Regions from separate parts of the Actinoplanes sp. ATCC 53533 genome, predicted to be linked through region 1. Evidence: riboswitches for the same ligand, from Rfam matches in the RefSeq annotation. Region 1 holds a riboswitch; the other holds the start of a gene.

Region 1 (3,201 bases):
CAAGTACTTCCCGGACGTCGAGGCGATCCTGGCCGCCCATCACGAACGTCACGTTGCCGGTCACCTGACCGAACTCGCCGAGCTGCGGGCCAAGCCGAGCAAGCCGTACGACAAGCTCCAAGCAGTACTGGGCCGGTACGCGCTCATCTGTTATTACCGCAAGCGACACGGAACCGAGGAACTCGCGGCCCTCCTCCACCGCGGGGAGCGGGTCTCCGGTGCGGAACAGCAGCTCATCGACCTGTTTCAAGACCTGCTGGCCGAGGTCGCCGCCGCAGGGGAGTTGCGCGATGATGTCGCGCCTGACGAGCTTGCGACCTACTGCCTCCACGCGCTCGGCGCAGCCGGCAGTCTGCCGTCCGAAGCGGCAGTGAACCGACTTGTCGCGGTAGCCCTGACCGGGCTGCGACCTACGCGCAGGGGCAGCGTGAAGCCCGACGCGACCTGATCTCCCAAACCGCGGGGTTGCCGAGATGAAAGGACATCGCTACCGACGCGGTTCCCGCGCCATGACGAAGAGCACCCTTGGACCGATGGTGCGCGACGGAAAGGACACGCCGGGCGATTCATGTGGTGTTTCTGCCGGCGTGCACCTCAGCGGCGGGTTGGGCATAACGGTCTGGGTCGGCGACTGTGTTGACGGCAGCAGACATGCGCCGTCCGGTCCTGCCGGCCTGGGGTGCTCTTTCACAGCTTGCAAGTCGTGAAGGGCGGCTCGAGGAAGTGCCGTGCGGGGATCGAAGGACATGACGTCGGCGCCACCCCAGGCCCGCGCCGACCACATCGAAGTGGTCCGTCGGCCGGGCCCGCGCTTCGCTGGCGCTGCCATTCGCATGAGGCGACAACGCTTCCCCTGCCGCACGTTGCTCATTTGGGGAATGCCAGTGGAGCACGACCGAAAGGGCGCGCTCCACTTCATGAGTCGGCAGTTATCGTCAGGCGGAGACGAGGCGCCGTACGACGTAGCTGTTGCTGTAGACCTTCTGCTTCTGGACGGTCTTGCCGGCGCGGGGGGAGGCCCACATGTAGCCGCCGCCGGCGTAGATGCCGACGTGGGTGCCGTAGGAGCCGGAGCGGAAGACCAGCAGGTCGCCGGCCTTCTTGTTGCCCTTGCTGACGGCCTTGCCGTACTTCTGCTGCGAGTTGGCCTTGTGCGGCAGCTTCTTGCCGACGGCCTTCTTGTAGACGTACATGGTGTAGCCGGAGCAGTCGAACTGCCTGGGGCCGGCGGCGCCGAAGACGTAACGGGCACCCCTGTGCTTCGCGGCCTCGGCAATCACCTTGGCCGCGTTGTTCTTCACAGTGATCTTCGTCTGGCTGCTGCGCACCGAGGCGAAGCCCTTGGTGCCGGCGAAGACGGTCCGGTAGTACAGCGAGCCGCCGGGCTTGGTCAGGAAGGACGCCACGCCCTTGGAGTTGGTCGACTTGGTCACCCAGGTCTTCCACGCCTTGCCGCCACGGATCTGCAGCTTGACCTTGCCGGTGACGGCCTTGCCGGTCTTCGGGTTGATCAGCTTGGTGGTCACCCGAACCGTCTTGCCCGCCGCGATCGACTTCCTGTTGTAGGAATTCGTGATGCGGGGCTTGACGGTCGCCGCTGCCGCTGCCGCTGCCGTGACGGGGACCGGCGCGGCGGATGCCGGCGCGGTGGCGACCAGCTGGCCGGCGCAGAGGCAGAGACCCAGGGACAGAGCGATGGAACCGGTGCCGGTCTTGCGGGGGCGCCGGTGCGAGGTGCGTTCGTGCACGGTAGAGATATCCCTCCGGCACGCCTGCGAGGTTAGCTGTCGGGTTCGGGCGGGAAGGTTGCCCGGCCACCGCAATGGTGGCTTCACCCCGAGGTCCTCATCGGTTCGCCGCGAGCGGCGTTCCGTGGGACCGAATCTGGGTCCCCCGTCCCTGCCCCCGTATGCCTGTGTCGTTGTTCGCGATCACGATCGCGCCGCTCGGACCGGGGCAGGGCTCGGCGTGGTCCGTGGCGGTGCGAGCGGCGAGCGGTTGCTTACCGGCTCACCCTTGCTACCCGATTTCCGGCCGGACCGCTGGGGTGGTTTCGACTACCGAACGTGTTTGGCACATGGAACACTGTCCGGTTTGTAACCGCGCTGTGACAAATGCCGGTACTTACCGTGTTGAAGTGATCACCATTCGTCGAGGGTTACGGGTGAAACACAACACACAAAAAGCCGCATCGAGGTCGATCATGGCCTGAGTCAAGGTCGGGAGAATGTGGCCGTAAACGCCCCCAGCGGCGGAAACTCGGCGCCGGGCGGTGGGGTGGAGATCATCCGTTCGGTGGAGGGCGCGGCCGGGCGGTGGGTGAACCGTTACGTCCACAGGGCCAAACCGATGCCGCGCAGCGACAGCCCCGGGGGTGCAGCTCGCACGGAGCACGTGAATGTGGACCCTTGAGCGGGCTGAACGACGGTGGATCAGCCCGCTCAAGGGTCACTGCCTCAGTGCTGTGCGGTCAGCGGGTCGCCGCCACAGCAGGCCGCCCGGTGGCCTGTGGCGGGTGCTCGCGGGGGCCCAAGTGCCCCTGCCGGCCCAGGACCGCGATCCCGGTCGCGCGGATCAGGCCGGTCGCGACCAGTGCGACCCAGGGCAGCCAAAGCCAATGGTACGAAGGCGGCTGCCATCACGAGCAGGCCTCTGGTGATGGCCTGGGCGGGTGTCCACCGTGCTGTCACCCAGCCGGTGAGGCGCACCTGACCCAGCACGGTCAGCAACCCGGAGACGGCGAACAGGATCGCCACGCCGGTCTCGCCGCCGGTGACCCGCCGCACCTCGATGGGCAGCCCGAGATAGACCTGGAAGTTCAGCACGTAGGAGCCGATCATCGCCACCGAGAACAGCAGGAACGAGCGGTGGCGAGCACCTGGCGCCAGGCTTTCCGGATGAACAGAGCATCCGTAGCAAGTGTTTCAATTGCATCTATGCTCGGTGCCGCGTCGGGACCTGCCGCCTGGCTTGATCGGCGTCGCTGCCGCTCGCGCTCACCGGGTGCGCGAGCGCGGAACCGCCGCCGGCACCGCATGAGCCACCCGGCACTCTGCCGCCCAGCGCTGCCGATCCCCTCGTACTGACGACCACGGCGAGCGTCCCCTCGGTGGCGGAATCGTCGTCGATGGGGTGCTCGTCACTCAGCCCAGGCCGGGCAAGTTCCGCGCGTTCGACGCCACGTGCCCCCACCGCGGAGTG
Region 2 (3,201 bases), on a different contig from region 1:
GCCGCTTTGCTGGGGTGCGCTCGCGGGGTTGACTGATGCGTCGGCCAGTGCCGGGCTGCCGACGAACAGCGACCCGGCGGCGGCGGCGAGTGCCAGCACGCTGACGCGCCGTTGAATTCGAAGCCTCATGACAGGTAGTTCGGACTGCGACGCCGAATGGTTCAATTCGGCCGACCCTGGATCGCAGTGCCCGCAGGGCGGATCGAGGCCGGTGGACGGGCCGTGCCGGCGTCGCCCATGGAGGTGTTACCCCGTCCGGGCGTTGACAGCAACCAGGTGGTGCTGCGGGGCTCTGTGCCCTGTTCCGCCAGATCACGGTCGGATCCCTTGCGGCTGTGGCTCCGGTTGGCCGCCCTGCTCCCGTTGAGCATGGCGGTGAACTGGGGGGCGCGCTCGGTCCGCCCGGCGATGACCGGCATCGAATAAGGACCTGGCTGGTTGGATCGGCGCCGGACCGGTCGGCTGGCCCTGGTGCGGCACGTCACGAACATCGGGCCCAAGCCGGCGATGAACCCCTCGGTCCACACGGGTCCCGGGGCGTCCTCGCGTGACTGCGGAGCTCAGAGCATCGAGACGTGCACGTGGTCGTAGTGGTCGAGCGGTCCGGTGTACGGCGACCAGCCGCTGGCCGGGAACCAGACCTGCCGGTACCAGATCACGTACAAGATGCCCAGCCGGTCGGCGTTTCGGACCAGGAACGCCATGAGGTCGTTGCCGTAGTTCTTCATGTCGGCGTTCCTGGCGTTGGAAAACCCCTTCTCCTGCAGCGACCAGTCGCAGGCACGGCCCTTCGGGTGCTCGAAAGGCCCGCCGGGACGGTAACAGCCGACGAACCGGTTGAAGTCGGCCTTCTTGGCCTGCTTCAGCATGTTCGCGGTACGGGCTGTGATGCAGCCACCGGTCGTCGGATCGTCAACGGTGCAGGACTCCGGGGTGAACCCGCCGTCGGAGTTACGAGGAGCGGCGGCGGCCACCGGCGATTTGGCCGAGACGTAACCACCGGTGAGGCTTTTGCCGCCGACCACCGCGAGTGCCTTCTCGGCCGCCTCTTTCTGTTTACTCATGACTGCGAGGCTCTGCCGCTGGGCCTTGACCTCCCGGTCGAGGCGATCCTTCGCGGCCGCGACGTCGGCGATCGCGGCGTTGAGTTCGCGCAGCTTACCGTCGTTGACCCTGTTGATCTCTGCCAGCGAGATGGCCTTCTGCACGAAACCGCCAGGAGTCTCGCTTTTCAGCAGGAAACTCATGGCGGAGATGCTGCCGGTGCGGTATTGCTGACCCGCGACGGCCTGCACCTGGGGGATCAGCGAGTCGCGCCTGGCCTCCGCAGCCTTCACGTCGAGTGCCAGGCGCAACTGCGTCTTGGCGGATTTGCCCACGGCAGCCTTCGCGGCGACGAACCGGCGTCCGGTGGTGGTCAACACGTCCACCAGCATCGGACTGTCATCGGCTTCCTTCGGCGTCGCCGTGCTGCCGTCCGGCTCCGCGCTGGCCGCCGATCCAGCAGCCATGACCAGTGATGCGGCGACGAGCGGTGCCAGGGCGAGCACCAGCCACCGGCGGGGATTGGCCGTCATGCATGTTCCTTCCGTGTGACCGCCGACCGGGTTAGCTGACGGGTTCGGGATGGAAGCGCTCCCTACGGCACCGCGCGTGACCGCGCGGAGCCGACTCACCCCACATGAATGGTTCCCCGGTTCGCCTATGGGCGATTGGGCGGCGGCCCGCCGGCGCCTTGGGGACGGCGCCTCCTGGCGGTGACCGGACGCGATACTACCCGACAACCGTCAGCTGGATCAGCACCGCAACGGAGAGAAGAATTGTCACCCTGCAACAACGCTCTGCAATCTGTGAATCTTGCCATAATCAATGGTTATCCACGATTCCTGGATGAACCATTTTGCTTACCCGCCGTGGTTATTGCATTGCACGCTGTATCCAGGGTGGTGAATCGGGAATTTGCCGGTATCGTTCGTCGCGGTCTGCGTTACCGAACGGAGACCGCCGCCTAATCGCCACATCGCGAGCCGGGGAACCAAGGCCCAGGTAGTGGGGTGAATCCGCACCGTGTGCAGGGAACGCGGGCGGTAGGGATCGCTTCCGTCCCGAACCCGTCAGCTAACTCGGCAGGCGGCCGACGGAAGGAAGGCACGTGAAGCACCACTCTGTCCCTCGTCGAGTCGCAGCCCTGCTCGCGCTGATGGTCGCCGTGTCGGGGCCGGTTGTCGCTCATGCCGGCCCGGCCTCCGCGGCGCCACTACCGGTTGCCGCCCCCGGAGACAACGGTGACGACGGTGAAGGCGGTTCCAAGTCCCTCGTGGCGCAGCTCGAAGCGGCGTCCAAGGGTTTCGTCGAAGCCCAGGAGGCGCTCGACCGCTCCCAGAAGCGTCAGCAGAAGCTGGTCGGCCTGCTCAAGCAGATCGACGGGGAACTCGGCCCGCGTCAGGCGACCCTGAACGAGATCGCCCAGCAGGCGTACCGGACCGGCCGGCTCGGCCCGATGACCGCGTTGCTCACCGCCTCGTCGACCGGCAGCCTGCTGGACCGGGTGCAGGCCCTTGAGACGGTGGCCGTCAAGCAGGACCAGGCGCTGCGTGAGCTCAAGGACACCCGAGCCAAACAGGAACAGGCCAAGCTCGCGATCGACGCGGAGATCCGCGACCAGCAGAAGCAAGTCACCGTCATGGCCAAGCGCAAGACTCAGGCCGAAGGCGCGCTGAAGGCCGCGAACGCCGGCGGCGACGCCTCCAACGGCGCGCCCAGCGGCAGCAGCGCATCGGCCGCGCCGGCTCGCCGCAACTCCGACGGCTCGCTGCCGGATGAGTCGTGCTCAGCCGACGACCCGACCACCGGCGGCTGCCTGACGCCTCGAACCTTGAACGCGTTGCGCCAAGTGCAGAAGGCAGATTTCACCCGATACACGAAATGCTTCCGACAGCAGGCCAGCGGCGAACACGGCAAGGGCCGAGCCTGCGACCTCTCGGTGGAGAAGGGCACCTTTGGCGGCGTCGCCCAAGGCGGCGACAAACAATACGGCGACCGACTGGCGAGCTACCTGATCAACAACGCAAGCCGGCTCGGTGTGCTCTACGTGATCTACTACAAGCGGATATGGCTCCCCAGCAGCGGCTGGAAGGCATACACCCGCGGCAACGGTGACCCGTCGAGCGACCACACCAACCACGTGCACCTGTCCATGCG

What was found. A riboswitch is a leader RNA that binds a small molecule or an ion and turns the genes downstream of it on or off. The one in region 1 is predicted to bind cyclic di-AMP.
Region 2: it holds a riboswitch for cyclic di-AMP, as region 1 does, so the genes downstream of both, DMB66_RS54945 (hypothetical protein) here and DMB66_RS22985 (C40 family peptidase) in region 1, are expected to answer to the same signal.

Annotation. Positions count from the first base shown of each region.
Region 1 is NZ_QHHV01000067.1:38,508-41,708, reverse strand. Features, by position in the region: gene DMB66_RS22990 (TetR/AcrR family transcriptional regulator) at 1-448, shown strand, start outside; gene DMB66_RS22985 (C40 family peptidase) at 936-1,748, opposite strand; cyclic di-AMP (ydaO/yuaA leader) riboswitch at 1,755-1,878, opposite strand; gene DMB66_RS62665 (hypothetical protein) at 2,457-2,840, opposite strand; gene DMB66_RS22975 (Rieske (2Fe-2S) protein) at 3,133-3,201, shown strand, end outside.
Region 2 is NZ_QHHV01000309.1:4,366-7,566, forward strand. Features, by position in the region: gene DMB66_RS54940 (DUF1775 domain-containing protein) at 1-129, opposite strand, end outside; gene DMB66_RS54945 (hypothetical protein) at 561-1,577, opposite strand; cyclic di-AMP (ydaO/yuaA leader) riboswitch at 1,581-1,729, opposite strand; cyclic di-AMP (ydaO/yuaA leader) riboswitch at 1,996-2,149, shown strand; gene DMB66_RS54950 (hypothetical protein) at 2,153-3,201, shown strand, end outside.